Regions from separate parts of the Streptomyces sp. NPDC032198 genome, predicted to be linked through region 3. Evidence: riboswitches for the same ligand, from Rfam matches in the RefSeq annotation. Region 3 holds a riboswitch; each other region holds the start of a gene.
The links. Region 3 has a riboswitch for S-adenosylmethionine ahead of AB0E78_RS02135 (aminotransferase class V-fold PLP-dependent enzyme). Riboswitches for the same ligand answer to the same signal wherever they lie in the genome.

Region 1 (10,371 bases), on a different contig from region 3:
AGGTGATCTCGGTCCGCTGACGCGGCAGTCGCCCCCGCGCGTGGTCGATCGTCACGCTCCACCACCAGCCGATGTGCCAGCTGATCCAGCCGATCGTCGGAACAGGGACGGGCTCGAGCCGCTCCAGGTGGTATTCGAAGAGCGACCAGGTCAGGTCGAACTGCCCGCGGAGCAGAGTGTGCCGGGAATCCGTCACCGGGTGACCCTGGCACAGGGCCTCTCGGCTGGGGAAACGGATTTTGTGCCGCACTCGGGTGGGCTCGGCCGCCGGTTCGGTTCAACGGGGTGCGGGTGGTTGGCGTGGAAGGCCGGGTGGTCGTGCAGGCGGCGTACGTAGGACCACACGTCGGGGCGGGCATCCGTCGCCTCGGCTGCGTCGGGGGTCCGGTGGACGAGCCGCGCCCACAAGTCCACGTCCGCCGCGGTGAGTTCCTCGCCCACCAGGTAGGCGTGGCGGGCCAGTCGGCGGTCGACGTGGTCCAGCGTCGCGGGGGTGAGGGGGCCCGCGAGTTGCTCGTGCCAGGCGTCGATCCGTGCCGCGAGGGCCGACGGGCGCAGCCGGGGCAGCGGGCCGCCGGCGTGCGCGGCGAAGCGGCAGGCCAGGTCGCGCAGGATGTCGGGGGTGTGGTTGCTGACGACGTGCCCGCTCCATCGGTCGCACAGTGCGGGAACGGTCGGCGGACCGTCGAAGTGGTGCTCGGTGGCCTCGTAGTGGCGGTGTAGGTCGGCGTGGGCCGCCGCGGTGGTGTCCGGTGTCAGGAGCGTCGTGGTGACCGCGCTCCTGAGGCCGAGCAGGTCGAGGGTGATCGAGACGCGCAGGGAGCGCGGACATCCGGCCGAGAGGTACAGGTGATAGCGGTGGGGCGCCGGGTAGAAGCCGCCCGCGAGATCGGCTCCGATGCGGCTGCGGATCTGCGGGCGGTGCGACGTGGTCTCGGGCATGGCTCTCCAGACAGGTGAGGGGGCGCCCGCGGCGCTCGGTGCCGGTGGGGCGGCGGGGGAGAGGGGATGGCGTGGCAGCAGAGGGCCTCAGAGGCCACGGAGAGCCGGAGCGATGACGAGCCCTTGCTGCCGGGCGGGCGGTCGGCTCTTGCGCGGTGACGTCAGAGAGCTGGAGCCGAGGCGCTGCACACGCGCAGCAGGTCGATGTGCAGCCGCCTGGTCAGGACGTGGGGGCGGGGTCTGGGTGCGGACAGGGGGGATCGCGGGGTGCTGTTCCTCGCGGCGACCGCCCTGGACATGTTCACCAGCCCTGCTGTCGAGGCCCGTGGTATCCGGAGGTGTACCCGGAGCCGATGGCCCGCTCGGGGACCCGTTCGAGACCGTCCCCGGAAGTCTGGGTCCGGGGTTCCCCCGCCGTCAAGAAGGCCTGTGGAACTCCCCGACCCCCAGGAAACTCCCTGGAAGTCCCCGGAACTCCCCCAGCGGGAGCGGAACAGAAGGCGTGGCCCGCCGGTTGACCCTGACGGAGTCCCACGAAGAGACACGTACGGCGATGTGAGCCCTGCCATGATCCACGGGGCATTGCGCACGGCTACGACCTCACGTAACGTCCGAGCAGGTTACGAGTGTCAGCGTCAAGCCCTGGCTTGCTGACCGGCAACCCTCCCTCGCGGCGGGGTGCTCCAGGTGAGGACCGGGCGGTTCCCGACCAGGGTTCCGCAAGCGCGAGACAGGCGGGGCCCCGGGCCCGCCGAGCCGGAAGGGCGGAGGTGACGGACATGCCACTGGTGCCGCCCGTTCCTGCGCCCGTGCCGCCCGTGCACGCGCCCGCGCCACGCGTCCTGGTGATCGCCCCGAGCCGCCAGGTGCATCTCTACTCCCGGCCGCACATCGACCTGCAGCGTGTCGCCGGCGCGCTCTGTCGTTCCTGACCCGTCACCCCGCCGCCGCACCCTCGGAGCCGAGGGGCCGGTGTTCTCGTACGGTCGATCAGGAAGGCACTCCTCCGTGTCGTCATCACCTTCACCTTCATCCGCCCTGCCCTTTTCCGCTGACTCCGCCTCTTCGGCCGCGCTGCACCTCGCCGTCGCGCTCGACGGCGCGGGCTGGCATCCGGCCGCCTGGCGTGAACCGGTCTCCCGGCCAGGGGAGTTGTTCACCGCCCGGTACTGGACCGATCTGGTCACCGAGGCCGAGCGCGGTCTGCTCGACTTCGTGACGATCGAGGACGGGCTCGGACTCCAGTCCTCGCACTTCACCGAGCCCGACGGACGCACCGACCAGGTCCGCGGACGGCTCGACGCCGTCCTCGTCGCCGCGCGCGTCGCGCCGCTGACCAGCCACATCGGTCTGGTGCCGACGGTGGTGGCCACCCACACGGAGCCCTTCCACATATCCAAGGCGATCGCCACGCTCGACTACGTGAGCACGGGCCGTGCGGGCGTACGTGTGCAGGTGTCGGCGCGCCGGAACGAGGCCGCGCACTTCGGACGCCGCACGCTGCCCGCCCTCGAGGGCGTCGAGGATCTCGGCAGGCCGGACGTACGGGAGTTGACCGCCGACCTCTTCGACGAGGCGGCCGACTACGCCGAAGCCGTGCGCCGCCTCTGGGACAGCTGGGAGGACGACGCGGAGATCCGGGACGTCGCCACCGGCCGCTTCATCGACCGCGACAAGCTGCACTACATCGACTTCGAGGGCAAGCACTTCAGCGTCAAGGGCCCCTCGATCACACCCCGGCCGCCGCAGGGCCGGCCCCTCGTCAGTGCGCTCGCCCACGAGGGCCCGACCGACGCACCGTTCCGCCTCCTCGGCCGCTCCGCGGACCTCGGATACGTCACTCCGCGCGACGCCGGGCACGCACACGCCATCGTCAGGGCGGTCCGCGCCGAACAGGACACGGCCGGACGCGGCGACGAGCCCCTGCACCTCTTCGGCGACCTGGTGGTGTTCCTCGACGACGACCCGGCCGCCGCCGCGGCCCGCCGGGAACGGCTGGACTCCCTCGCCGGGCAGCCGTACACCAGCGACGCGCACATCTTCACCGGTACGCCCGCTCAACTGGCTGATCTGCTCGCAGAGTTGGCGCAGGCCGGGCTCACCGGATTCCGGCTGCGCCCCGCCGTCGTCGGCCACGACCTCCCGGCGATCACCCGGGGCCTGGTGCCCGAGCTCCAGCGCCGCGGCGTCTTCCGCCGCGCGTACGAGGCCGACACCCTGCGCGGTCTGCTGGGCCTCGCCCGCCCCGCAAGCCGCTACGCCGCCACCGCCTGAGCGGGAAAGGACCACCGACATGAGCAAGTCAACGTCACCGGACAAGCCGCTCAAGCAGATCCACCTCGCGGCGCATTTCCCGGGCGTCAACAACACCACTGTGTGGAGCGACCCCGAAGCCGGCAGCCACATCGAGTTCAGCTCCTTCGCGCACTTCGCACGCACCGCCGAGCGCGCCAAATTCGACTTCCTGTTCCTCGCCGAGGGGCTGCGGCTGCGTGAACAGGGCGGTCAGATCTACGACTTGGACGTCGTCGGGCGGCCCGACACCTTCGCCGTCCTCACCGCGCTCGCCGCTGTCACCGAACGCCTCGGTCTGACCGGCACCATCAACTCCACCTTCAACGAGCCCTATGAGGTGGCCCGCCAGTTCGCCAGTCTCGACCACCTCTCGGACGGCCGAGCCGCCTGGAACGTCGTCACCTCGTGGGACGCCTTCACCGGCGAGAACTTCCGCCGCGGCGGATTCCTCCCGCAGGACGAGCGCTACTCCAGGGCGAGGGAGTTCCTCGGCACGGCGGGCGAGCTGTTCGACTCCTGGCGCGGGGACGAGATCCTCGCCGACCAGCAGACCGGCACCTTCCTGCGTGACGCCAAGGCGGGCGCCTTCGTCCACCAGGGACAGCACTTCGACATCCAGGGGCAGTTCAACGTCCCGCGCAGTCCCCAGGGGCGCCCGGTCATCTTCCAGGCGGGCGACTCGGAGGAAGGTCGGGAATTCGCCGCCGAGGGCGCGGACGCGATCTTCAGCCGGTACAGCACGCTCAAAGAGGGGCAGGCGTTCTACACGGACGTCAAGGGCCGCCTGGCCCGCCACGGCCGCACCCACGACCAGTTGCTCATCCTGCCCGCCGCGACCTTCGTTCTCGGCGACACGGACGCCGAGGCGGAGGAACTCTCCCGGGAGGTGCGGCGCAAGCAGGTCAGTGGCGCCACCGCGATCAAGCACCTGGAGTTCGTCTGGAACCGCGACCTCTCCGCGTACGACCCGGAGGGCCCGCTGCCCGACATCGACCCGGACCTCGGCGAGCACACCGTCGCGCGCGGCCGGGCCCAGGTGCGGATGTACCGTGACCCGCTGGCCACCGCCCGGGAGTGGCGCGAGCTCGCGGCGGCGAACAAGTGGTCCATCCGCGACCTCGTCATCGAGACCGGCAACCGCCAGTCCTTCGTCGGCTCCCCGGCCACCGTCGCCGAGGCGATCAACTCCTTCGTCCAGGCCGACGCGTCCGACGGGTTCATCCTCGTCCCGCACATCACCCCCGGTGGCCTCGACGCCTTCGCCGACACCGTGGTCCCGCTGCTCCAGGAGCGCGGCGTCTTCCGCACGGAGTACGAGGGCACCACCCTGCGCGACCACCTGGGCCTGGCCCACCCCGACGCCAGGCCGGGCTTCCCCGAGCCCGCATCCGCACCCACGCCCGAGACCGCACCCACGCCCGAGACCGCACCTACGTCCGTGCCCGCGCCGGCCGGCCGCTGAGGAGGACCACACCCATGTCAGCCATCCCTCTCGGCGTCCTCGACCTGGTCCCGGTCTCGTCCGGTTCCACCGCGGCCGAAGCGCTCCACCACTCCATCGACCTGGCCCGGCAGACCGAGCGATTCGGCTACGCCCGCTACTGGTTCGCCGAACACCACCTCAACCCGGGCGTGGCAGGCACCTCACCCGCGGTCGTCCTCGCCCTGACCGCCGCCGAGACCTCCACGATCCGGCTCGGGGCAGGCGCCGTACAGCTCGGTCACCGCACCGCGCTCTCCACGGTCGAGGAGTTCGGCCTGATCGACGCGCTGCATCCCGGACGCCTCGACCTGGGACTCGGCCGCTCCGGCGGCAAGCCGCCCGGTACGCCACCCGCCGCGCCGCCGACCGTGACCCCCGTCGTCGACGGCCACGCGCCCAACGGGCTGCGGATCCCGCCGCGTTTCTCCTACGAGCATCTGCTGGGCTCACCCCGCGTCGCCCTCCAGCGCAAGCTGCTCCAGCAGCCGCACGCGCAGGCGCAGGACTACGGGGAGCAGGTCGACGACATCCTCGCGCTGCTCGCCGGAACGTACCGGTCCGCTGACGGCATCGAGGCGCATGTCGTCCCCGGTGAGGGCGCCGACATCCAGGTGTGGATCCTGGGCAGCAGCGGCGGCCAGAGCGCGGACGTCGCGGGCCGCAATGGCCTGCCCTTCGCCGCGAACTACCACGTCAGTCCGGGCACGGTCCTGGAGGCCGCGGAGGGCTACCGTGCCGCGTTCGAGCCCTCCGACGTACTCGACAAGCCCTATGTCAGCGTCTCCGCCGACGTCGTCGTCGCCGAGGACGACAAGACCGCCTGCGAACTCGCCGCCGGCTACGGCCCGTGGGTCCGCAGCATTCGCACGGCCGAGGGCGCCATCCAGTACCCCACACCGGCCGAGGCACGCCGGCACACCTGGACCGACGCGGACCGGGCGCTCGTCGAGGACCGAACCGAAACCCAGTTCACCGGCTCCCCGGCACGCGTCGCGGACCTCCTGGAACAGCTCCAGGAAGCCACCGGAGCCGACGAGTTGCTCATCACCACGATCACCCACGGCCACGCCGACCGGGTGCGTTCCTACGAACTGCTCGCCGAGGAGTGGCGACGCAGGTGACGGGACCGTCCGCCGGGCGAAGGGCCGCCCGGCGGACGGTCGCGGGCGCCCGCGGTCAGGCGATGGGCCAGCAGTTGTACGCGTTGTAGTTGACGCCGTTGCAGCTGAACCACTTGCCGTAGAGGCAGGGGCCGATGTCGTTCCAGTAGCCGTGACAGCACGCCAGGCAGGTGAAGCCCCCGTACCCGTCGCTCACACAGGCCGAGCTGCCGTCCACACAGTCGGCCTGGGCCCGGGGCGTGGTCTCCGGTGGCGTGCCCTGCGGGGCGACGCCCCAGGTGAGGGGGGCCGCTCCGGGGGCCTGAGCTCCTGAGCCGTGGGGCCGGGGGTGGCGCGGCGGCTGTGACTGTGGCTGCGGCTGCAGCTGGGCCTGCGGGCGGCCCTGCGGCGGGGGCTGGGCGTGGGCCGGTGTCCCGCACGGCGAGGCCGTGGGGGCGGCGCTGATGCGTGAGTAGTGGGCGAGCAGGGTGGCCAGAACGGCGTGTTCGGGGGAGTCGGACTCCTTGAGGGTGAGCTGGACGAGGCTGTGCGTGTGGTCGTCGCACGGCACCTGGCGCAGCAGCTCCACCCGGTCGATGAGGCCGACGGGGATTGTCGTCCAGTCCTGGCATGTCGTGCCGGGGGCGAACTGGACGCTGTCCGTGCCCTCTTCGGACTTCTTGACCATCCCGATGACGGCGGGTTTCTCGCGGACCGTGTCCGATGCGAGTGCCTGCAGGAATTCCGCACCGTTGAACGACCTGGACATGTGTCTCCTCTCGGCGCCCCGCGGGCGCCAGCCGGTGCCACGAGATTCCCGTGATCGCCGGGAGCGGCACAACGGAGGCGGAGGCGATCAGTCCGGATAGGTGAACCGGGTCTGTGCGCGGGGGCGTTGGGCTTCGGCCGCACGCCGGGGAGGGGCGACCGCGCATCGGGGGAGGCGAGACCGTACGCCCGCCCTGGCCGTCATCGGCCGGGCCCCTGCCCGCCCCGGCCCCCGAGCACGATCGTGCGGGCGATGTCCAGGGTGAGGCGCTGCCACGGGTCCTGGGGGTCGCGGGACGTGAGGTCCCGGACGCGGCGCAGGCGGTAGCGCACGGACTGCGGGTGGAGGTGGAGTTCGCGCGCAGCGGCGTTGGCGGAGCCGGTGTCGATGTACGCGGTGAGGGCTTCCAGGAGGTGGCGCTGGGCGCCGTCGACGAGGGGGCCGAGGACGATGCGGCCGATCTGGTCGGGGCTCACCACGGGGTGGCCCGCGAGCAGGGAAAGGACGTGCGCGTCGGCGTCGGTGAGGACCCGGTCGGGGTGATGGGCGTGCGGGGGAGCGGCGTCCAGGGCGCCCGCGGCGAGCCGGTGGGCGACCGCGACGCGGTCCAGGCTCTCGCCCGAGATCACGCAGCCGCGCCAGGCGTGCCTGCGCAGGACCTCCGGCGCGGCGTCGGCGGAGGCGGCGGGCAGGAGCAGGACGGCGCGCGAACCGTGGGTCGTCGCCAGGGAGGTCGTCACCGGGGACGTTCCCCGCGCCCCGCCGCCACCGAGGGCCGTGAGCAGGGCGGTCGACGTGGTCAGCGAGATGTCGGACCCGCTGCTGTCCAGGGCTTTGGTATCCACCGGCTCCGCCACCAACAGGCAGTAGCGCTCGGGGAGTTGAACACCCAGGCGGGATGCCCTGGCGTCGAGCGCGCCCAACGACGCGTGCCGTCCGGCGATCAGGTCGTCGAGCAGCAATTGGAGTGATCGGTCGCGGTCACCCGTGAGGCGCTCACTGGTGGCCGCGTACGCCGTGGTCATCTCCTCGGAGATGGTGTCCATGGCCGTGAGCAGCAACTGTGTGAGGGCGAAGGCGTCCTGCGCGGACAGGTGCGGGGCGCGGGCGGCGACCTCGTCCGCGAGCACCGCGGCGGCGACCCGGTAGGCGCGGAGCACGGCCTGCAGGGGGCGGCCGTCCGCCGCCCGCGCCGCCGCGATCCCGCGGAAGCGCCGCAGATCGCCGGGGCCGATCACCCCGTCCGTGACCCAGTGGTCCAGGAGGCGGTCCGTCGCCCAGGCCGCGATGGCCCGCACTTCCGGGAACCTGCTTCCGTCGAGCGCCGTATACGCCGGAACCTGTTCGTGCACCGCGTCGACGATGGCCTCGACGAGGTGGGGGTCGGCCAGGAGTTCCTGCCGGACGCGCTCCCGCTTGTTTGTCACAAGGTGATAGTCCCATCGGAAAAGGGTGCGTACGACCATGGACGGGGCTTGTCACTGTGGCAAGGATCGTCGGGTGGGCTGTGCCCTCTCAGGCCCTCTCAGGCCCTCTGCACTCCCACGCCCTCTCACCCACACGCACGCAGCCTCAGGCAGTCTCACGGACACCGGACGGGACCCACCACATGACGAAGCCGAACTGGGCGGACTTCCAGTACGAGATCTATCTCAACGGCATGACGGGCGCCGTACCCCGCCTGCCCACCGACCTGACCCGCCTGGAGGAGCTGACCGAGCAGCGCCTCGGCCCGGGCCCGGTCGGCTACGTCTCCGGAAGCGCGGGCAACGGCAGCACCGCCCGCGCCAATCGCGAGGCGCTGGAGCGGCGCCGGATCGTGCCCCGCATGCTGCGTGACGTACAGGAACGCGATCTGTCCGTGGAGGTGCTCGGCCACCGGCTGCCCGCGCCGCTCGCCCTCGCCCCCGTCGGCGTCCTGTCGATCATGCACCCGGAGGGCGAGTCCGCCGCGGCCCGCGCGGCAGCGTCCCGCGGCGTCCCGTACATCCTGTCCTCGGCGTCCAGCACCCCCATGGAGCAGGTCGCCAAGGAGATGGGGGACGCACAGCGGTGGTTCCAGCTCTACTGGGCCAAGGACCGCGACGTCACCAGGAGCTTCCTGGACCGGGCGAAGGCCTCGGGCTTCACGGCCCTGGTCGTCACGCTCGACACCCCGCTCCTGGCCTGGCGCCCGCGCGACCTCGACCAGGCGTACCTGCCCTTCCTGCACGGCGTGGGCACCGCCAACTACTTCAGTGACCCGGCGTTCCAGGCGGGCCTCGCCAAACCGGTGCACGAGGACCTGAACGCGGCCGTGATGCACTTCGTCGGCATGTTCGCCGACCCCGCGAAGACCTGGCCGGACCTGGCGTTCCTGCGCGAGAACTGGGACGGTCCGATCGTGCTCAAGGGCATCCTGCATCCGGACGACGCCCGCCGCGCCGCCGACGCGGGCATGGACGGAGTGGTGGTCTCCAACCACGGCGGCCGTCAGGTCGCGGGTTCCGTCGCGGCGGCCGACGCGCTGCCCCGCGTGGTGGAGGCGGTCGGCGACCGGCTCTCCGTCCTGTTCGACAGCGGGATCCGCACCGGCGACGACATCTTCAAGGCGCTCGCCCTCGGCGCCGAGGCCGTGCTCGTCGGACGGCCGTATGCCTATGGGCTGGGCCTCGACGGCCAGGCAGGTGTCGACCATGTGATCCGCTGTCTGCTCGCCGAGCTCGACCTCACCCTGGCCCTGTCCGGGCACGCCGGGCCGGCCACCCTCACCCCCGACGACCTGATCGAGGAGACCGCATGACCGCCGTGAAGAACGTCCTCGCCATCGTCTCGCCCCACGTGGGCGGCCGCGCCGCGGGAGGCGCCCTCGCCGGGCTGCTGCCCGCGACGGCACATGTCACCGTCGTCGAGTCGGCCGACGAGGATCCCGCGGCGCTGCGCGCGGCACACGTCATCATCACCGGCCTCGCCCCGGTCACGGCCGAACACATCGCGGCGGCGCCCGGCCTGGAAGTCGTCCAGTGCGCGAGCCACGGCTTCGACTACGTCGACGTGGACGCCGCCCGCGCCCGCGGGGTCTCCGTCTGTTCGATCGGCTCCAGCGGGGCCGAGAAGCAGAACGTCGCCGAGCAGACCTTCGCCCTGATGCTGGCCCTCGCCAAGCAGTTGATCCCGGCGCACACCGCTCTCACCGAGGCCGACTGGGCGCTGCCCCGCCTCCAGCAGTCCATCACGGAGCTCTCCGGAAAGACGCTCGGCATCGTCGGGCTCGGCCACATCGGCGAGGAAGTCGCCCGCCGCGCGGTCGCGTTCGACATGAGCATCGTCTACGCGGGACCGAGGCCGGTGAGCGCCGAGATGGAGGCCCGCCTCGGCGGTGCGCGGCACGTCGAACTCGACGAACTGCTGCGTACGTCCGACTACGTCAGCCTGCACGCCCCGCTGACGCCGGACACCCGCCATCTCCTGGACGCCGAACGCCTGGCCCTCCTCAAGCCGACGGCCTTCGTCGTCAACACCTCACGCGGCGCGCTCATCGACCAGGACGCCCTCGCCGACGCCCTCACGGCGGGCACCCTGGCCGGGGCGGGCATCGACGTCTTCGACCCCGAACCGCCCACCGCCGCCCTGCGCCTGCTCAAGGCGCCGAACGTGGTGCTGTCCCCGCACGTCGCGGGCGTCACGCGCGAGACCCTCGTGCGCATCGGCCTCGCCGCGATCCAGAACGTGGCCGGCCACCTGGAGGGCAAGCCGCTGGGTGACGTGGTGTCCTGACGGCGCCTCAGCTGCCGGTCGTGGCA
Region 2 (10,371 bases), on a different contig from region 3:
GTCACCGCGACCTCCGCGTCGGCCGCCGCCTCGGCGACCGGCTTCACGCCGGGGATGTCGCCGAGCCCGGCCCGCAGGAAGGCGAGCGCGGTCGTGGCGAAGCGGGTCTGGACGACCGACTTCTCGTCCGCCCAGTCCAGGACCGCCACCGAGTCCGCCGCGTCCATCACCGGAGTCTTCGGGTCGGCGGTCAGGGCCGTGGTCGGGACGACGCCCTTCAGCTCGCCGAGGAGTTCGAGGACCTCCGTCGTCGTGCCGGAGCGGGTGATGGCGACCACCCGGTCGTACTTCCGGCCCGCGGGGAACTCCGACGACGCGAACGCGTCCGTCTCGCCCTGCCCCGCCGCCTCCCGCAGCGCCGCGTACGCGATGGCCATGAACCACGACGTCCCGCATCCGGTGACGGCCACCCGCTCGCCCGGCTTCGGCAGTCCGTCGAAGGTGGCGGCGGCCTCGGCCGCCCGGTGCCAGCAGGCGGGCTGGGTTGCGATCTCTGCTGCGGTGAGCGACATGCGTCAAGGCTCCTTGCCGGTGGGACGTCATTGGTACGCCGTTGCACAAGCGATACTGAGGTGGTGTAGACCTCGTGTCCATACGCGAGGGAAAATCGCAGTTCACGTAGATCATCGAGGGTGGGAACAGCTGTGCAGCGGCGCGCGACAGGACTGACCGCGGCGATAGCCGCACTGGGCATGGCGGCGGTACTCGCCGGCTGCGGCGGTCCGGGCGACTCCGGCGACGTCACCCTCAAGCTGGTGGCCGCCGACTACGGGGACTCCAAGGCCAACAGCTCCCAGAAGTACTGGGACAGGCTCGCCAAGAAGTTCGAGGCCGCGAACCCCGGCATCAAGGTCGACGTCAGCGTCTACTCGTGGACCGACGTGGACCGCAAGGTCAAGGAAATGGTCAAGGCGGGCGACGCCCCCGACATGGCCCAGATCGGCGCGTACGCCGACTACGCCGCGGCCGACAAGCTGTACCGCACCGAGGACCTCGTCTCCATCTCCACCCAGGCCGACTTCATGGCCCCGCTCTCCGAGGCGGGCGAGGTCAAGCGCGTCCAGTACGGCATGCCGTTCGCCTCCTCCACGCGCCTGCTCTTCTACAACCAGAAGATCTTCAAGGACGCCGGCCTCACCCCGCCGCAGAGCTGGAGCGACCTCGCGGCCGACGCCAAGGCCCTCAAGGCGCGCGGCGTGAAGATCCCCTACGCCCTGCCGCTCGGCACGGAAGAGGCGCAGGCCGAGACGATGCAGTGGCTGCTCAGCGGTGGCGGCGGCTACACCGACAACGTCGGCACGTACGACATCGACTCCGCGCAGAACGTGAAGACCTTCACCTGGCTGAAGGACGAGCTCGTCGGCAAGGGCCTGACGGGCGCCACACCCCCCGCCAAGCTCGACCGCGCCGAGGCCTTCGCCGCCTTCACGCGCGGCGACGTGGGCATGCTTAACGGCCACCCCACGCTGATGCAGATGGCCGCGAAGAAGGGCGTGAAGTACGGCATGGTGCCGATGCCCGGGGTGAACGGCCACACCCAGGCCACGATGGGCGTCGCCGACTGGATGATGGCGTTCAAGCAGCGCGGCAACCGCGAGGAGATCGGCAAGTTCCTCGACTTCGCCTACAGCACGAAGAACGTCCTGGACTTCTCGCGCGAGTACGACCTGCTGCCGGTGACGAACTCCGCCGCCGAGCAGATGACGGGCAACAAGAACGACAAGGCGCTCGCCGAGTTCCTCGACGAGCTGCCCACCTCGCAGCTGTACCCGGTCGGCAAGACGTCCTGGGCGCAGGTCTCCGTCCAGGTCAAGAAGTACATCGGCAAGGCCGTGGACACGAACGGCAATCCGGCGTCGATCCTCAGCCAGATCCAGGCCAAGGCGGTCACCGAGGAGAACTCGGAATAGCGTGGCCGGCATGACCGATGCCCAGGACGATGCCGCTGACAACGCTCGGGCCGATGCCCCGGACGACGCGTTCCCCGACACCGGACTCTCCGAGCGCGACCGCGCGATCCTCGCCCTGGAGCGCCGGGACTGGGTGACCGGTCCCGGCGCCAAGGAGCGGGCCGTGCGCGAGCAGCTCGGCCTGGTCCCGGTCCGCTACTACCAGCTCCTGAACGCCCTGCTCGACGATCCCCGCGCCCTCGCGCACGATCCGGTCACCGTGAACCGGCTTCGGCGGGTCAGGGAGTCCCGGCGCGGGGAGCGTTGAGCGTAGGGTCGGGCCCATGGGTGACCCTGTGTACTTTCCCGAGCTGCCCGAGCCCGTGACCCCCGCCGGACGCGAGGGTCTGGCCGCGCTCCTGGCGCGGCCCGGGAAAGCCGTGATCGCGCTCGACTTCGACGGCACGCTCGCCCCGATCGTGGCCGACCCCGAGCAGGCCCGCGCCCACCCCGGCGCCGTCCCGGCCCTCGCCGCGCTCGCGCCGAAGGTGCGGTCCGTCGCCGTTGTCACGGGCCGCCCGGCGGGCGTGGCGGTGCGCTACGGCGGCCTCGCGGGCGTCCCCGGCCTCGAACACCTCGTCGTGCTCGGGCACTACGGCGCCGAGCGCTGGGACGCCGTCTCCTCCACCGTGCACGCGGCCGAGCCGCACCCCGGGGTGGCGTCCGTGCGCGCCGAACTGCCCGGCTTCCTGGACGGGATGGGCGCCTGGCGCGGCACGTGGATAGAGGAGAAGGGCCGCGCGGTCGCGGTGCACACCCGGCGTGCGGCCGACCCGCAGGCCGCCTTCGAGGCGCTGCGCGAGCCGCTCGCCGAGCTGGCGTCCCGGCACGGCCTGATCGTCGAACCGGGCCGTCTGGTCCTGGAGTTGAGGCCCCCCGGCATGGACAAGGGCGTGGCCCTCGCCGACTACGTACGCGAAGTGGGCGCCGAGACCGTCCTGTACGCGGGCGACGACCTGGGCGACCTGCCCGCCTTCGCGGCCGTCGAGAAGCTCCGCTCGGACCAGGTGCGGGGCCTGCTCGTGTGCAGCGGCAGCGCGGAGGTGGCGGAGCTTGCCGAGCGGGCCGACCTGGTGGTGGACGGCCCGCAGGGCGTGGTGGAGCTCCTTGGCTCCCTCGCCGCTCAACTGCCCTGATCGGCACCGAGGTCGGGCGGGTCGGGGATGGGGTTGCCGAAGTGGTCGCGGGGCTGGGAGGTCCGCCACTCGAACGATTAGGCCCTCAGCGCCCGCAGCTGGTCCAGGAACCACTGGGCCGGGGGCAGAGCCGTGGCCGCCGCCGCGAGCCGCTTCGTTCGTTCCGCTCGTTCCTCCGCCGGCATCGACAGCGCCGCGTGCAGAGCCGAAGCCGTGCCCGTCACGTCGTACGGGTTCACCACGAGCGCGTCGTCGCCCAGCTCCTCGTACGCCCCCGCCTCTCGCGAGAGAACCAGTGCGCACCCCTCGTCGGAGACGACCGGCACCTCCTTGGCGACCAGGTTCATGCCGTCCCGGATGGGGTTCACCAGGGCCACGTCGGCCAGCCGGTACGCCGCGAGCGAGCGCGCGAAGTCGTCCTTCACGTGCAACACCACCGGCGTCCAGCCGGCCACACCGAAGCGGGAGTTGATTTCGTCGGCGACCCGCTGCACCTCCGCCGTGTAGTCGCGGTACACCGCGAGATCCTGCCGGGAGGGGTACGCGAAGGCGACGTGCACCACCCGCTCGCGCCACTCCGGGTGGGACTCGAGCAGCTCCCGGTACGCCAGCAGTCCCCGGACGATGTTCTTCGACAGTTCCGTCCGGTCCACCCGGACGATCACCTTCCGGTCGCCGGAACCCCCGATCTGCTCCCGCAGCGCGACCAGCCGTTCCTCCACGTCGTCCCGCCGCGACCGCTCCCGCAGGAAGTCCGCGTCCGCCCCGAGCCCGTGCACCCCGATGCGCGTGCCTGACGTACCGCCGAGGACGGCGACGCAGCACTCCGTGAACGCGTCCGCCCACCGCCCGGTCAGGAACGCGGCACGGTCGGCGCCGAGGATGCCCCGCAGCAGCTGCTCCGCGATGTCGTCCGGCAGCATCCGGAAGTAGTCCACCGGCGCCCACGGCGTGTGCGAGAAGTGGCCGATGCGCAGGTCGGGGCGGAGCTCCCGCAGCATGCCCGGCACCAGGGCCAGGTGGTAGTCCTGGACGAGGACCGCCGCGTCCGCACCGGCGCTCTCCGCGAGCGCCTCGGCGAAGGCCCGGTTGTAGGTCTCGTACGCCGCCCACTGCGCCCGGAACTCCGCGCCGAAGGCCGGTTCCAGCGGGGTCTGGTAGAGCATGTGGTGGACGAACCACAGCACCGAGTTCGCGATCCCGTTGTATGCGTCGGCGTGCACGCCCTCGTGCGAACCCGCGTCGATGTCGAGCATCCGCACCCCGGGCTCGCCGACCCCGCGCCGCACGGCCTCACGGTCGCCGTCGCCCAGCGCCGCGCAGACCCACAGGGCCGCTTCCCCGTCGGATTCGCCGATCGCGCTGAGCCCGGAGACGAGACCGCCGCCGCCGCGCTTGGCCGTCAGCTCCCCGTTCTCCTCCAGGGTGTACGTGACGGGGCCGCGGTTGGACGCGACGAGGATCTGGGCGGAGGCGTGCTCGGAGACCATGTGGCGAACCTAGCCCTTCCGGGATGGGCTCAAACGTACGGGCGCTCATCGCTGGTCGCGTCTGCTCCTCGCCGCCGCCACCGCCAGAACGCCCAGCGTGAACAGGGAGATCGCCAGACCCGCGTACAGCATGGTGTCCGACTCGCCGCCCGTGTCGGCCAGTTCCCCCGGCGTGCTCCCGCGGCTCACGGTCCCGGCCTGCTGATGCCCCGGAACGGGCCGTACCGGTGCGTCCATGACCATGGTGCCGGTGGCCCTGATGTCGCCGTACGGCGATTCCGCGGCGGCGGGCGCGGTGGCCGCTCCGAGTGCTCCTGCCACGAGAATGGCCGTCGTCATGGCCACGGCACCGACGCGTCGCGCGCTTCCCATTACCTGTCTGAGCCACATAAGTGGGGAATGTAGACAAAATGCTCGGTTCTGGGTGGTTACGCCACGCGGCGGGCCGTGTACTCCGCTATGCCGCACATCGGCGGGCGCTCCTCCGTGTCCACCGAATGGGTCCGCGGCTCGAACCCGTGCTCGCCCCGTTCGAACTGGGTGAGTTCGGGGCGCACGAGATGCCCGCGCGCGAGCCGCAGCTGCGCCGTCCGGTAGATCGCCGCCGCCATCCGCCCCAGCGCCTGCCCGTCCTGGTGCCGGTGCTTGCGCACGCCGACGTCGACCTGCGCGAGCGCGTCCAGGCCCACCGTGTGCAGCGCGTCGACGAGCAGGCCCAGCTCCACTCCGTAACCGACGGGGAACGGCAGCCGCTCCAGGAGGGACCTGCGCGCCGCGTACTCGCCGCCCAGCGGCTGGACGAACCCCGCGAGCTGCGGCCAGTGCATGTTGAGCAGCGGGCGCGCCATCAGCTCCGTGACCCGGCCGCCCTGACCTGCCGCCTCGCCCAGGGGGCGGTCGTACATCGCCTTCACGAAGTGCACGTCGGGCTCGGTCAGGAGCGGGCCCACGATGCCGGTGACGAAGTCCGCCGAGAACTCCCTCAGGTCCGCGTCGACGAACGCGACGATGTCACCGCCGGTCACCAGGAGCGAGCGCCACAGGACCTCGCCCTTGCCGGGCACGGCCGGGATGCGCGGCAGGATCTCGTCCCGGTGCACGACCCGCGCGCCCGCCTCCCGCGCGACCTCGGCCGTACGGTCCCGCGAGCCGGAGTCGATCACCACGAGCTCGTCGACGAGGGGAGTCCCCTCGACCAGCTCGCGGCGGATCGCGGCGACGATCTCGCCGACCGTCCCCTCCTCGTCGAGCGCGGGCAGGACGACGCTCACCGAGGCTCCCGACGCCCGTTTGGCGTCGAGCAGCGCGCTGAGCGGACGGTCGGCAACGGACCAGGAACGCCTGGTCAGCCAGCGCTCGGCCTCTTCCAGCACGGGTGGCTCCTCCTGTGTGTGGCCTACATGTGATCCATCTCGCGGTTCGGACGACTATCTCAAGGGTCCAGGCCGTCGGTTACAGTCTTGAACAACGCGGATGACCATCGCATGTCGGGGGTCATCGCGTAACAAATGCCCCGGGCCCCTGAAGCCCGGCGCCATACCGCTCATCCAGAGGGGCAGAGGGATACGGCCCGTTGAAGCCCCGGCAACCATCCCGCCGACCGCGCACGCGAGGTCTCGGTGGGGAAGGTGCCAATTCCGTCTCGCGGCGAAATGCGTCGCGAGGAAGATGAGGAGAAAGGGCCTCGCCTCCATGGCTGCGCAGACTGTCGCAACGAACGACACCACCCCCTCCACCACGGGTTCCGTGGACCTCGGCCCCGCGTCCGGCCTCTCTTGCCGCGAGTGCGGCGAGCTCTACGCGCTGGGCCCGATCTTCGCCTGCGAGGCCTGTTTCGGCCCGCTCGAAGTCGCGTACGACCTGCCGACCGGCGACCCCGAGGCACTCCGGAAGCAGATCGAGTCCGGCCCCGACAACATCTGGCGCTACGCGCCCCTGCTGCCCGTCCCGGCGAACGTCGCCGAGAAGCCGAACATCAACCCCGGCTGGACCAAGCTGGTCAAGGCCGACAACCTCGCGCGTGAACTCGGCGTCGAGCAGGGCAAGTTGTTCGTCAAGGACGACTCCGGCAACCCGACGCACTCCTTCAAGGACCGCGTCGTCGCGCAGGCCATCGAGGCCGCGCGCGCCTTCGGCTTCACCACCCTCTCCTGCTCCTCCACCGGCAACCTCGCGGGCGCCGTCGGCGCCGCCGCCGCCCGCGCCGGCTTCCGCTCCTGTGTGTTCATCCCGCACGACCTGGAGCAGGGCAAGGTCGTCATGGCCGCGGTCTACGGCGGCGAGCTCGTCGGCATCGAGGGCAACTACGACGACGTGAACCGCTTCTGCTCCGAGCTCATCGGCGACCCGCTGGGCGAGGGCTGGGGCTTCGTGAACGTGAACCTCCGGCCGTACTACGGCGAGGGCTCCAAGACCCTCGCGTACGAGATCTGCGAGCAGCTCGGCTGGCAGCTGCCCGACCAGCTGGTCATCCCGATCGCCTCCGGCTCGCAGCTCACGAAGATCGACAAGGGCCTCAAGGAGCTCATCGAGCTGGGGCTCGTCGAGGACAAGCCGTACAAGATCTTCGGTGCGCAGGCCGAGGGCTGTTCACCGGTGTCGACCGCCTTCAAGGCCGGTCACGACGTCGTGCGCCCCCAGAAGCCGGACACCATCGCCAAGTCGCTCGCCATCGGCAACCCCGCCGACGGGCCGTACGTCCTGGACATCGCGCGTCGCACGGGCGGTGCGGTGGAGGACGTGAACGACGAGCAGGTCGTCGACGCGATCAAGCTCCTCGCTCGGACCGAGGGCATCTTCGCGGAGACCGCGGGCGGGGTCACGGTCGGCGTCACGAAGAAGCTGATCGACGCGGGCCTCATCGACCCGACCTTGACCACGGTTGTGTTGAACACGGGTGACGGGCTCAAGACTCTTGACGCTGTTGCCGAGACGTCTCAGGCGACCGCCACGATCCGCCCCAGCCTGGACGCGTTCCGCGCCGCCGGGCTCGCCGGCTAGCTGCCGTAGGGCCTGACCGCCGTCCTCGACGGGCGGTCGTGGTCCGTCCTCGCGCAGTTCCCCGCGCCCCTGAAAGGGGCCCCACACACCCCGAGGTGAAATCATGAGCGTGAACGTCCGTATCCCCACCATCCTCCGCACCTACACCGGCGGTCGGTCCGAGGTCGCCGCGGAGGGTGCGAATCTCTCCGAGGTCATCGCCGATCTGGAGAAGAACCACGCCGGTATCGCGGCCCGTGTCCTGGACGACCAGGGCAAGCTGCGGCGTTTCGTGAACGTTTACGTGAACGACGACGACGTCCGCTTCGAGCAGGGCCTGGAGACGGCGACGCCGGACGGTGCCGGGGTCTCCATCATTCCCGCCGTCGCCGGTGGTTGATTCTTTAAAGAAATACCCTGCGTAATCTCCATTGCCCCCTCCGCGAGAGAAGCGGAGGGGGCAATTCCATGTGGTTGAGCGCGGTACAGTTGGGAAGCGAGCTTCCCTGTTTGTGCCGAGCGCATATACGAAGTCGCCCCGAGGGCGACAAGAAGTAGCCAAAGTGCCCCGCCCATTTGCCCCTCTCGTGGCATTTGCCTGGCCCGACTTGCCCTGAACTCCGGCGAATTCTTCGCATATTACCGATCAGGCGTGCCCAGAATTCTCGTCCGATTGACCTGTTGCAGAGGGCAGTTGGACAGATACATTCAGCCGCGGTCGACGCGTTCCGGCGCACGCCTCCACAACCCATTGGGGGGGTGAGGTCTGACCCGGGTCCGCGAAGTGCGGGTCCGTGCAAGGGCCAGTAATAGGGGAGTTAGGCATGGCTCAGGGCACCGTCAAGTGGTTCAACGCGGAGAAGGGGTACGGCTTCATCGCGGTCGACGGTGGTGCGGATGTTTTCGTCCACTACAGCGCGATTCAGATGGACGGCTACCGCACCCTTGAAGAAGGTCAGCGAGTGGAGTTCGAGATCTCGCAGGGCCAGAAGGGTCCGCAGGCGGACATGGTCAAGCTCGCCGTCTGATCTCGGCGCGATCGGCCAGTGACTTAGAGAGTCACGAGGGGCCCGTACCCGACAGGGGTACGGGCCCCTCGTGCGTGCGCCCCTCGTACGTCTGGGATCCGCGAGAGGCGCTTGCACTCGTAGGGGTCGAGTGCTAATCATTGGGCTTAGCACTCTCCGAGTGAGAGTGACAGAACTTGGATCGGGTCGGTGAGGCCCGCAGGCCGGGTGGGGCAAGGAACCACAAGGCTTGCAGGCCGTCCGTCGCGGGCGCTGGCGCGATCCGGAAGCATGCCACCCCTGTCCGGGAGGACCACTTCACATGGCCAAGATCATCGCGTTCGACGAGGAGGCACGGCGCGGCCTCGAGCGCGGCATGAACCAGCTCGCCGACGCCGTCAAGGTGACCCTGGGCCCCAAGGGTCGCAACGTCGTCCTCGAGAAGAAGTGGGGTGCCCCCACGATCACCAACGATGGTGTTTCCATCGCCAAGGAGATCGAGCTCGAGGACCCGTACGAGAAGATCGGCGCCGAGCTGGTCAAGGAGGTCGCGAAGAAGACGGACGACGTCGCCGGTGACGGCACGACGACCGCGACCGTCCTGGCGCAGGCGCTGGTCCGCGAGGGCCTTCGCAACGTAGCCGCCGGTGCCAACCCCATGGCCCTCAAGCGTGGCATCGAGAAGGCCGTCGAGGCCGTCTCGGGTGCCCTCCTTGAGCAGGCCAAGGACGTGGAGACCAAGGAGCAGATCGCTTCTACGGCCTCCATCTCCGCCGCCGACACCCAGATCGGCGAGCTCATCGCCGAGGCGATGGACAAGGTCGGCAAGGAAGGCGTCATCACCGTCGAGGAGTCGCAGACCTTCGGTCTTGAGCTTGAGCTCACCGAGGGCATGCGCTTCGACAAGGGCTACATCTCGGCGTACTTCGCCACGGACATGGAGCGTATGGAGGCGTCGCTCGACGACCCGTACATCCTGATCGTGAACTCGAAGATCTCGAACGTGAAGGACCTCCTTCCGCTCCTCGAGAAGGTCATGCAGTCCGGCAAGCCGCTGCTGATCATCGCCGAGGACGTCGAGGGCGAGGCCCTGTCGACCCTGGTCGTCAACAAGATCCGTGGCACCTTCAAGTCCGTTGCCGTCAAGGCCCCGGGCTTCGGTGACCGCCGCAAGGCCATGCTCGGCGACATCGCCATCCTCACCGGTGGCACCGTCATCTCCGAGGAGGTCGGCCTCAAGCTGGAGAACGCCGGTCTCGACCTGCTCGGCCGCGCCCGCAAGGTCGTCATCACCAAGGACGAGACCACGATCGTCGACGGCTCCGGTGAGAGCGACCAGGTCCAGGGTCGCGTCAACCAGATCCGCGCCGAGATCGAGAACTCGGACAGCGACTACGACCGCGAGAAGCTGCAGGAGCGCCTGGCGAAGCTCGCCGGCGGTGTTGCGGTCATCAAGGCCGGTGCCGCGACCGAGGTGGAGCTCAAGGAGCGCAAGCACCGCATCGAGGACGCCGTTCGCAACGCGAAGGCCGCCGTCGAAGAGGGCATCGTCGCCGGTGGTGGCGTGGCCCTCATCCAGGCCGCCGCTGTCTTCGAGAAGCTTGAGCTCGAAGGTGACGAGGCCACCGGTGCCGCCGCTGTGAAGCTGGCCCTTGAGGCCCCGCTGAAGCAGATCGCCGTCAACGCCGGCCTTGAGGGTGGCGTCATCGTCGAGAAGGTGCGCAACCTGCCCATCGGTCACGGCCTGAACGCCGCGACCGGTGAGTACGTCGACATGATCGCCGAGGGCATCCTCGACCCGGCGAAGGTC
Region 3 (10,371 bases):
CCATGGCGATCGTCTACGGCTGGTGGTCCAAGGAGCCGGCGGGTACGACCGCGCTGTTCCTGGCCTTCGGTCTGTGCATCATGATCGGCTATTACCTGGCCTTCACGGCCCGGCGTGTCGACGCGGCCGCACAGGACAACAAGGAAGCCGACGTGGCGGACGAGGCCGGCGAGGTGGGCTTCTTCAGCCCGCACAGCTGGCAGCCGCTCTCGCTGGCCATCGGTGGCGCGCTCGCCTTCATGGGCGTCGTCTTCGGCTGGTGGCTGCTGTACTTCTCGGCCCCCATCCTGATGCTCGGCCTCTTCGGCTGGGTCTTCGAGTACTACCGGGGCGAGAACCAGACCCAGTGAGTCACTGAGTCGCTGCTTCACCGAGGGGCCCGGACACTCCGTCAGGAGAGTCCGGGCCCCTCGGCGTGTCGCGGCCGACCCTCGTACGGGTCACTCGGCGCGCCGGAGCCGATGAACGTCCATACCGTGTGTTCATGAGCCACTCACCGCGAATCCGCACGGTACTGAGCTGCACCTTGCTGGTGGCCGCCCTCGGGGTGGGAACCACGGCGTGCGGCAGCTCCGACGGCCATCCGCTCTCGGCGAAGCCGTACGACGCGGCGGGCCAGATCGCCTTCAACGGCCCTGTGGGCAGCCAGAAGGCGGATCCCGACAAGCCCCTCGAGGTCACCTCCCAGGGCGAGGACGGGCGCATCACCGATGTGACGGCCACCGACGCCCTCGGGCGGTACGTGAAGGGCGAACTCGCCGCCGACGGCGCCCGTTGGCACAGCACGGAGCCCCTGGCGGCGGGCACGCACTACACCGTGCGGGTGAGCACGGAGGACGAGGACGGCGCGCCGGGCCGCAAGGTCCTGGCGTTCGACACCGACGCGCCGGCCAAGAAGAAGCGCCTCGACGTCACCTTCGGCCCCGATTCGGGCAAGTACGGCGTGGGCCAGCCGATCACGGCCAAGCTCAGCGCCAAGGTGAAGGACGAGAAGGCCCGGGCCATCGTGGAGCGCTCGCTGAAGGTCGAGACACAGCCCGCCACGGAAGGCGTGTGGCACTGGGTGGACAGCAAGACGCTGCACTACCGCCCTAAGGAGTACTGGCCCACGGGCGCGACCATCCACGTACGGAGCAACCTCGAGGGCATCAAGGTCCGCGACAAGCTCTGGGGCGGCGACGCGAAGCCGGTGAAGATCACCATCGGCGACCGCATCGAGGCCGTGACGGACGCCGGTTCGCACTACATGACGGTCTACCGCAACGGCGAGGAGATCAACTCCATGCCGGTCACGACGGGCAAGCCCGGCTACTCCACGCGCAACGGCGTCAAGGTGGTGCTGGGCAAGGAGTACTCCGTACGGATGACCAGTGCCAGCATCGGCGCATCGGACTTCTACGACAAGATGGTCTACTACGCGACGCGGGTCACCGACTCCGGTGAGTACGTGCACGCCGCCCCCTGGTCGGTCGGCTCGCAGGGGTACGCCAACACCAGCCACGGCTGCACGGGCATGAGCACCGATGACGCCGCCTGGTTCTACGAGACCGTGCGGCAGGGCGACATCGTGAAGGTCGTCAACAGCGCGGGCGAGGATATGGATCCGTTCGGCAACGGCTTCGGCGACTGGAACGTCGGCTGGAAGAGCTGGCGCAGCGGCAGCGCCCTGGTGGGCGGGGCCAAGGAAGGCCCCACGGCGGTCGACGCGGCCCGACTGCGCCCGCAGGTCTGACAGGGCCGCAGAACAGCACAGAAGGCCCCGTGCCGGAGCGCGGGGCCTTCCGGGTGCCTCAGGCCTGGACGGCCAGCCGCCGGCGCAGCAGAGAGGCCAGGGAGCCCGCGAACTCGACCGGGTCGACCGGAAGGGTCACCGCGGCCTCCGCACGGCTCCAGGTGGCCAGCCAGGCGTCCTGCGGGCGTCCCATGAGCAGGAGCACGGGCGGGCAGTTGAAGATCTCGTCCTTGAGCTGACGGCAGACCCCCATGCCGCCGATGGGCGTGGCCTCGCCGTCCAGGACGCAGACGTCGATGCCGCCCCGGTCGAGTTCCTTCAGCACGGCGGGCAGCGTCGCGCACTCGATGAACTCGACCGCGGGAACGTCCGCCGCCGGCCTGCGTCCGGTGGCCAACCGGACCTGCTCGCGGGTGCTCGCGTTGTCGCTGTAGACCAGCACCGTGGCGGTCGGCTGCATTGTTCCTCCGCTTCGTTGAGGGCATTCGGCCGGGGACCGATGCGCGGATGCTACTCCTCCGGACACCCCGTCAACAGCGGTTCGGACAGCCCTTCGATGGGCCATACGGGCAGGACACACCCCGCAGACACTCCGAACGGCACCCCCCGGGGTGAGGGCGGGATAAGCGACCGACATAATGTCGGTCGTGGCGACAGCAACGACAGTAGATACCGGGCACGCGCACCCGCCGGTCAATCGACCGAACCTCACCAGCGTCGGAACCATCATTTGGCTGAGTTCCGAGCTGATGTTCTTCGCGGCCCTCTTCGCGATGTACTTCACCCTGCGATCGGTGACAGGACCTGAGCACTGGAAGGAAATGGCGTCCGCGCTGAACTTCCCGTTCTCGGCGACGAACACCACGATCCTGGTGCTCTCCTCTCTCACGTGTCAGCTAGGCGTGTTCGCCGCTGAGCGTGGTGACGTGAAGAAGCTCCGGATGTGGTTCATCGTCACCTTCATCATGGGTGCGGTCTTTATCGGTGGTCAGGTGTACGAGTACACCGAGCTGGTCAAGCACGAGGGCCTCTCGCTCTCGTCCGACCCGTACGGCTCGGTCTTCTACCTGACCACTGGCTTCCATGGCATGCACGTGACAGGCGGCCTCATCGCCTTCCTGCTGGTCCTCGGCAGGACGTACGCGGCCAAGAGGTTCACCCATGAGCAGGCGACCGCAGCCATCGTCGTGTCCTACTACTGGCACTTCGTCGATGTTGTCTGGATCGGTCTCTTTGCCACGATCTACATGATCAAGTAAACGGGGTCGGGCCCGGACGGGCCCGACGTTCCGACTCATTCCAGAAGCATCGACGCAGAAGATCCTGACACCGGGGTAATCCGTGAAAAAGCTCTCCGCACGACGACGCCACCCGCTGGCGGCGGTCGTCGTCCTACTCCTCGCGCTGGCGGCCACCGGGGGGCTGTACGCCGCGTTCGCACCCGCGGACAAGGCGCAGGCCGACGACACCGCCCAGTCCCTCGCCATCGACGAGGGCAAGAAGTTGTACTCCGTGGGCTGCTCCAGCTGCCACGGAACCGGCGGTCAGGGGTCCTCCGACGGTCCTAGCCTGGTGGGCGTCGGCGCAGCCGCCGTCGACTTCCAGGTCAGCACCGGCCGTATGCCGCTCCAGCAGCCGGGCGCCCAGGCGCCGAAGAAGAAGGCCATCTACAACCAGGCCCAGATCGACCAGCTCGCGGCGTACATCGCCTCGCTGGGCGCGGGCCCGACCATCCCCACCGAGAAGCAGTACAGCCCGGAGGGGGCGGACATCGCCAAGGGTGGCGAGCTGTTCCGCACCAACTGCGCGCAGTGCCACAACTTCACCGGTGAGGGCGGCGCGTTGACGAAGGGCAAGTTCGCTCCTTCGTTGGAGGATGTCTCCCCGAAGCACATCTACGAGGCCATGCAGACCGGCCCGCAGAACATGCCGTCCTTCCCCGACACGACGATGCCGGAGAAGAACAAGAAGGACATCATCGCGTACCTCGACGCGGTCAACGGCGAACAGACCGAGAGCCCTGGCGGTCTCAAGCTGGGTGGTCTGGGTCCGGTCAGTGAAGGCCTGTTCGGCTGGATCTTCGGTCTCGGCTCGCTGATCGCGGTCGCCGTGTGGGTCGCCGCTCGGACCGCAAAGGCCAAGAAGTCATGAGTAGCCAAGAGAAATCAGAAGAGAACCTGCCCAGCGTGCAGGAGACCGAGCACGGCTCGGTAGCGGTGAAGGACGAGAACCCGTTCGCCGACCCGGGCCTTCCGCCCCATGAGCACCGTGTCCAGGACATCGACGAGCGGGCCGCCAAGCGGTCCGAGCGTGCGATCGCCTTCCTGTTCACGCTGTCGATGCTGGCGACGATCGGCTTCATCGCCTCGTACGTGGCGTTCCCGGTCGACAAGCGCATCTACATCTTCCCGATCGGCCACATCAGTGCGCTGAACTTCTCCCTGGGCATGACCCTGGGCGTGGCGCTCTTCTGCATCGGCGCGGGCGCGGTCCACTGGGCCCGCACCCTGATGTCCGACGTGGAGGTCGCCGACGACCGGCACCCCATCGAGGCCGAGCCCGAGGTCAAGGCCAAGGTCATGGCCGACTTCAAGGCCGGTGCCGCGGAGTCGCAGTTCGGCCGGCGCAAGCTGATCCGGAACACGATGTTCGGTGCGCTGGCCATGGTGCCGCTCTCCGGCGTCGTCCTGCTGCGCGACCTCGGTCCGCTGCCCGAGGACAAGCTGCGGCACACGCTGTGGTCCAAGGGCAAGCTGCTCGTGAACATGAACACGAACGAGCCGCTGCGCCCGTCGGACGTCCAGGTCGGCTCGCTGACCTTCGCCAAGCCCGAGGGCCTGGAAGAGGACGCCCACGACTTCCAGAAGGAGATCGCCAAGGCGGCCCTGATGATCGTCCGTATCCAGCCGGACAACATCAAGGACAAGCAGGAGCTCGAGTGGTCGCACGACGGTGTCGTCGCGTACTCCAAGATCTGCACCCACGTCGGCTGCCCGATCTCCCTGTACGAGCAGCAGACGCACCACGTCCTCTGCCCGTGCCACCAGTCCACCTTCGACCTCTCCGACGGTGCCCGAGTGATCTTCGGCCCGGCCGGTCACGCGCTGCCGCAGCTGCGCATCGGCGTGAACGAAGAGGGCTACCTCGAGGCGCTCGGCGACTTCGCTGAGCCCGTCGGTCCTGCTTTCTGGGAGCGCGGATGAGCACTACGACGACTGATACGCGTAAGAAGGAGGCGCCCGCAGGTGAGCGGGTCGCCGACTGGGCCGACGGACGTCTGGGGATCTACTCCCTGGCCAAGGCCAACATGCGCAAGATCTTCCCGGACCACTGGTCCTTCATGCTCGGTGAGATCTGCCTCTACAGCTTCATCATCATCATCCTCACGGGTGTGTACCTGACCCTGTTCTTCCACCCCTCGATGAACGAGGTGGAGTACCACGGCAGTTACATCCCGCTGCAGGGCCAGCTGATGTCCGAGGCGTTCAACTCGACCATGCACATCAGCTTCGATGTGCGCGGTGGTCTGCTGATCCGGCAGATCCACCACTGGGCGGCGCTGATCTTCCTCGCGGCGATGTTCGTGCACATGATGCGCGTCTTCTTCACGGGTGCCTTCCGCAAGCCCCGTGAGGTCAACTGGGTCTTCGGGTTCCTGCTGTTCGTCCTGGGCATGTTCACCGGCTTCACCGGTTACTCGCTCCCGGACGACCTGCTCTCCGGTACCGGTGTGCGCTTCATGCAGGGCGCCGTCCTGTCCGTGCCGATCGTGGGCACGTACTTGGCGATGTTCCTGTTCGGCGGGGAGTTCCCCGGCGGCGACTTCGTGGCCCGGTTCTACTCGGTGCACATCCTGCTGCTGCCGGGCATCATGCTCGGGCTAGTGGTGGCCCACCTGATCCTGGTCTTCTACCACAAGCACACCCAGTTCGCGGGTCCCGGCAAGACGAACAAGAACGTCGTCGGCATGCCGCTGCTGCCCGTCTACATGGCGAAGGCCGGAGGCTTCTTCTTCCTGGTCTTCGGTGTGATCGCGGCCATCTCGGCGATCGCCACGATCAACCCGATCTGGGCGCTCGGTCCCTACCGTCCGGACCAGGTGTCCACCGGAGCGCAGCCCGACTGGTACATGGGCTTCTCCGAGGGCCTGATCCGTGTCATGCCGGGCTGGGAGATCAACGCCTGGGGTCACACGCTCGTCCTGGGCGTGTTCATCCCGCTGGTCATCTTCCCGCTGGTCCTGGTCGCGATCGCGGTCTACCCGTTCATCGAGTCCTGGGTCACCGGGGACAAGCGCGAGCACCACATCCTGGACCGCCCGCGCAACGTCCCGACCCGTACGGGCTTCGGCGTCGCGTGGATCACCTGGTACATGGTGCTGCTGATCGGTGGTGGAAACGACCTCTGGGCCACGCACTTCCACCTGTCGATCAACTCGATCACCTGGTTCGTGCGCATCGCGTTCTTCGTGGCACCGGTCCTCGCCTTCATCATCACCAAGCGGATCTGCCTGGGTCTGCAGCGGCGCGACAAGGACAAGGTGCTGCACGGACGCGAGTCCGGCATCATCAAGCGCCTGCCGCACGGTGAGTTCATCGAGGTCCACGAGCCGCTCAACCAGGAGCAGCTGCACACGCTCACCGCGCACGAGCAGTACGCGCCGCTCGAGATCGGCCCCGCGGTCGACGAGAACGGCGTCGAGCGCAAGGTGTCCGGTTCGCAGAAGCTCCGGGCCAAGCTCAGCAAGGGCTACTACGGGGAGGACAACCAGATCCCCAAGCCCACCACCGAGGAGTACAAGGAGATCACCAGCGGCCACGGCCACCACTGATCCCTGAACGCTCCGACGTTCTGACCGCAAGGTCTGACCACAAGGTCGCCACGGTGAGAGCCCCGTCCCTGCATCCAGTGCATGGACGGGGCTCTTTGCCGTCCCCCGGGCTGGATAAGGTGTTCCTGACCCATGCCTAGACGAACCCAGGAGCGGCAGATGAGCGCTGTGACCCCCGCAGGAGGCAACACCGCGGCGGCCCGTTCCTGGCCCGGTGTGCTGAACGGGCTGCTGGAAGGGCGCGACCAGAGCGCCGAGGACGCCGCGTGGGCGATGGACCGCATCATGCGCGGCGAGGCGACCGACGCGCAGATCGCCGGCTTCGTGGTCGCGCTGCGGGCCAAGGGCGAGACCGTGGAGGAGATCTCCGGCCTCGTCCGCACGATGTACGAGCACGCCAACGTGATCGAGGTGCCGGGGCGGACCGTCGACATCGTCGGCACCGGCGGCGACGGCGCGAAGACCGTCAACATCTCCACGATGTCCGCGATCGTGGCCGCGGGAGCGGGTGCGAAGGTCGTCAAGCACGGCAACCGCGCGGCCTCCAGCGCCTCGGGCGCCTCCGACGTCCTGGAGAAGCTCGGGGTCAACCTGGAGCTGCCGCTGAACCGGGTCGTCGAGGTGGCCGAGGAAGCCGGGATCACCTTCTGCTTCGCCGTGAAGTTCCACCCGGCGCTGCGGCACGCCGGCGGGGCCCGCAGCCAGCTGGGCATCCGGACCGTCTTCAACGCCCTCGGCCCGCTCACCAACCCGGCCAAGGTGCGTGCCCAGGCGGTCGGCGTCGCCGACCCGCGGATGGCGCCGATCGTGGCCGGGGTCTTCGCCGAGCGCGGGAACTCCTCCCTCGTCTTCCGCGGCGACGACGGGCTCGACGAGCTGACGACCACGGCCACATCGCGGGTCTGGGTCGTACGGGACGGAGCCGTGCGCGAGGAGGCCTTCGACCCACGGGACGTCGGCATCGATCTCGTCCCCGTGGAGGCGCTGCGGGGCGCTGACGCCTCGTACAACGCCGAGGTGGCGCTGCGCCTCCTGGACGGCGAGAAGGGCCCTGTGCGGGACGCCGTGCTGCTCAACACGGCGGCGGCCCTGGTGGCCCTCTCGCCGGGCGAGGGGACCCTCGTGGAGCAGATCGGCGCCGGGATCGCGAAGGCGGCCCAGGCCATCGACTCCGGTTCCGCGAAGACGGCACTGGAGCGGTGGGTGGCGGCCAGCAACAGGTGAGTGTGGCGCACACCGCAGTCCGGATGCCGGACTGCGGTGTGCACCGGGAAGATCGTGTGGCAAGATGCTGCGCAGGTCATGAGTGACAGCGATTAGGCCCCGGCTCGCTGTCCGGCAACCCTCCGTCCGTGGCGGGGTGCCCCGGGTGAAGACCAGGCCGTACGCAGCAAGGCGTATGGCAAGCGCGGACCCCTGCGCACTCGATGAGTGTCGTACCCCTGGGGTCCTGGTCCTCAAGGGAGCAGTCTCGTGAGCAAGCGAATGCGATAGGGCTTCCCGGCCCCTTTTCCGCACCCCCTTTTCTCTTCATCACTGCAGCGCCCTATGTGCGCCCTCGCAGTGAACTCGCCTGCCTTCCCACGGGAGTTCGCCATGTCCGCACGCTCTGTCGCCACCGTCACCGACGCCTCCTCCACCGAGTCCGCCGACCCCTGCTGCGCCGCGCCGCTGCCGGTGCTCGGCCGTGACGTCACCGTGCCGCTCGTCACCGGCGGCGAGGTGACCTACGCGGCGCTCGACTACGCCGCGAGCGCCCCGGCGCTGCAGCGGGTGTGGGACGACGTGGCCGCGTACGCGCCGTACTACGGCAGCGTGCACCGCGGTGCCGGGTACCTCTCGCAGCTCTCCACCGACCTCTTCGAGAACAGCCGCGTCACCGTCGCGGAGTTCCTGGGCTGCCGCGAGGACGACCAGGTCGTCTTCACGCGTTCGACCACCGACTCGCTCAACCTCCTTGCCGCCGCCCTCCCCGCCGACTGCCAGGTCTTCGTCTTCGAGACCGAGCACCACGCCTCGCTGCTGCCCTGGCGCGACGCCCGCGTGACGTACCTGAACGCGCCGCGCACCCCCGACCAGGCCGTGGCCACCCTGGAGCGCGCCCTCGCCGACCGCGACCCCTACGGGCCCGCCCTGGTGTGCGTGACCGGCGCCTCGAACGTCACCGGTGAGCTGTGGCCGGTCAAGGAGCTCGCCGCCGCCGCCCACGCGCACGGCGCCCGCATCGTCCTGGACGCCGCGCAGCTCGCGCCCCACCACCCCGTCTCGATCAGCGAGCTCGACGTCGACTGGGTCGCCTTCTCCGGCCACAAGCTGTACGCGCCCTTCGGCTCGGGTGTCCTCGCGGGACGCTCCGACTGGCTGCGGGCAGCCGAGCCGTACCTCGCGGGCGGCGGTGCCTCGCGCAAGGTCGCGCGGCGTACGGACGGCGGCGTGGACGTCGAGTGGCACGACACCGCGGCGCGGCACGAGGCCGGCTCGCCGAACGTCATCGGCGTGTACTCGATCGCCGCCGCCTGCAAGGCGCTCACCGAGGCGGGCTTCGACGAGCTCGTCGCCCGGGAGCGCCACCTCATCGCCAAGGTCCGCGAGGGCCTCGCTGACGTGCCCGCCGTGAAGGTGCTGTCGCTCTTCGGTGACGACGCGCCGCGCGTCGGTGTCATCTCCTTCGTCGTCGACGGCTGGAACAGCTCGCACTTCGCCGCCGCGCTCTCCGCCGAGTACGGCATCGGCGTACGCGACGGTCTCTTCTGCGCCCACCCGCTGGTGCGCACCCTGCTCGGCAGCGACCCGCAGAGCCAGGGCGAGTGCGGTGCCCCCGAGGCCGCGCCCGGCGAGAAGTCCCTGAACGCGATTCGTGTCAGCTTCGGCGCGGGCACCCCGGACGAGCACGTGGAGCGCTTCGTGCGCGCCTGCAAGGAGCTCGTGGCCGACGGCGCGCGCTGGAACTACCGTACGGAGGACGGGCGTTGCGTCCCGGACACCACCGCAGCCTGAGCCCTGGGCCGCCCCCTCAGGCGTGAGCCCAGAACGATCATCCGCAGGGCCCGCTCGGTCGCGTCGGTGAGGAACACCGAGCGCCTGGAGTGCCCCGGCGCCCCGAAGGCCCCGGAGACGCCCAGGACGCCTAGGAGTCGAGGCCGATCGCGAACGCCGCTTCGAGGTCGTGCTGCGAGTACGTACGGAACGCGACATGCGTGTCCGTCCCCTCCACGCCCGGGATCTTGCTGATCTTGCCGGGGATGACGTCGGCCAGGTCGTCGTGGCGGGTGACGCGCACCATGGCGATCAGGTCGTACGTACCGGTCACGGAGAAGACCTCGCTGACACAGTCCAGGGCGGCGATCGACTCGGCGATCTCCGGGATCCGGTCCACGCTGGTCTTGATGAGCACGATCGCGGTGATCACGGCTGACTGTCTCCCTCGGTAACCGGTGCTGGCTTCTTCACTCTAGCTGTCCTCCTGTAGCGCCCCCATGCGTACAGAAAGCCGAGGGAGAACCCGACCAGATGGGCCAAGTACGCCACTCCCGGCCCCTGCGCGCCCTGCCAGGCCGCGAGCCACTGCAGCACCACCCAGAACGGCAGCACCACCCAGGCCGGAAACCGCAGCGGCAGGAAGAAGAGGAACGGGAAGAGGCTGGTGACCCGCGCCTTGGGGAAGAGACGGAGAAAGGCACCGAGCACCGCGGAGATCGCCCCCGACGCGCCCACCAGGGTCTGATGCGAGCCCGCGTGCGCGACCGCGTACGCGAACAGGGCGAGATAGCCGCAGCCGAGATAGAAGAACGCGAACTGGAGGTGTCCC

Region 1: it holds a riboswitch for S-adenosylmethionine, as region 3 does, so the genes downstream of both, AB0E78_RS12435 (putative leader peptide) here and AB0E78_RS02135 (aminotransferase class V-fold PLP-dependent enzyme) in region 3, are expected to answer to the same signal.
Region 2: it holds a riboswitch for S-adenosylmethionine, as region 3 does, so the genes downstream of both, thrC (threonine synthase) here and AB0E78_RS02135 (aminotransferase class V-fold PLP-dependent enzyme) in region 3, are expected to answer to the same signal.

What each region holds. Positions count from the first base shown of each region.
Region 1 is NZ_JBEZVL010000004.1:311,973-322,343, reverse strand. It holds gene AB0E78_RS12445 (DinB family protein) at 1-196, opposite strand, end outside; gene AB0E78_RS12440 (hypothetical protein) at 193-942, opposite strand; SAM riboswitch class IV at 1,561-1,674, shown strand; gene AB0E78_RS12435 (putative leader peptide) at 1,722-1,874, shown strand; gene AB0E78_RS12430 (LLM class flavin-dependent oxidoreductase) at 1,951-3,216, shown strand; gene AB0E78_RS12425 (NtaA/DmoA family FMN-dependent monooxygenase) at 3,236-4,699, shown strand; gene AB0E78_RS12420 (LLM class flavin-dependent oxidoreductase) at 4,714-5,841, shown strand; gene AB0E78_RS12415 (hypothetical protein) at 5,897-6,589, opposite strand; gene AB0E78_RS12410 (helix-turn-helix domain-containing protein) at 6,790-8,016, opposite strand; gene AB0E78_RS12405 (lactate 2-monooxygenase) at 8,199-9,371, shown strand; gene AB0E78_RS12400 (NAD(P)-dependent oxidoreductase) at 9,368-10,345, shown strand.
Region 2 is NZ_JBEZVL010000005.1:141,211-151,581, forward strand. It holds gene AB0E78_RS14700 (sugar isomerase) at 1-512, opposite strand, end outside; gene AB0E78_RS14705 (extracellular solute-binding protein) at 693-1,910, shown strand; gene AB0E78_RS14710 (DUF3263 domain-containing protein) at 1,921-2,217, shown strand; gene otsB (trehalose-phosphatase) at 2,234-3,085, shown strand; gene AB0E78_RS14720 (trehalose-6-phosphate synthase) at 3,163-4,575, opposite strand; gene AB0E78_RS14725 (hypothetical protein) at 4,621-4,914, opposite strand; gene AB0E78_RS14730 (glucosyl-3-phosphoglycerate synthase) at 5,004-5,948, opposite strand; SAM riboswitch class I at 6,116-6,250, shown strand; gene thrC (threonine synthase) at 6,268-7,575, shown strand; gene AB0E78_RS14740 (MoaD/ThiS family protein) at 7,679-7,954, shown strand; gene AB0E78_RS14745 (cold-shock protein) at 8,379-8,582, shown strand; gene groL (chaperonin GroEL) at 8,884-10,371, shown strand, end outside.
Region 3 is NZ_JBEZVL010000001.1:450,916-461,286, reverse strand. It holds gene AB0E78_RS02175 (cytochrome c oxidase subunit 4) at 1-350, shown strand, start outside; gene AB0E78_RS02170 (Ig-like domain-containing protein) at 485-1,732, shown strand; gene AB0E78_RS02165 (hypothetical protein) at 1,791-2,192, opposite strand; gene AB0E78_RS02160 (heme-copper oxidase subunit III) at 2,371-2,991, shown strand; gene AB0E78_RS02155 (c-type cytochrome) at 3,074-3,883, shown strand; gene AB0E78_RS02150 (Rieske 2Fe-2S domain-containing protein) at 3,880-4,935, shown strand; gene AB0E78_RS02145 (cytochrome bc complex cytochrome b subunit) at 4,932-6,563, shown strand; gene trpD (anthranilate phosphoribosyltransferase) at 6,723-7,787, shown strand; SAM riboswitch class IV at 7,862-7,978, shown strand; gene AB0E78_RS02135 (aminotransferase class V-fold PLP-dependent enzyme) at 8,160-9,560, shown strand; gene AB0E78_RS02130 (Lrp/AsnC ligand binding domain-containing protein) at 9,691-9,972, opposite strand; gene AB0E78_RS02125 (rhomboid family intramembrane serine protease) at 9,969-10,371, opposite strand, start outside.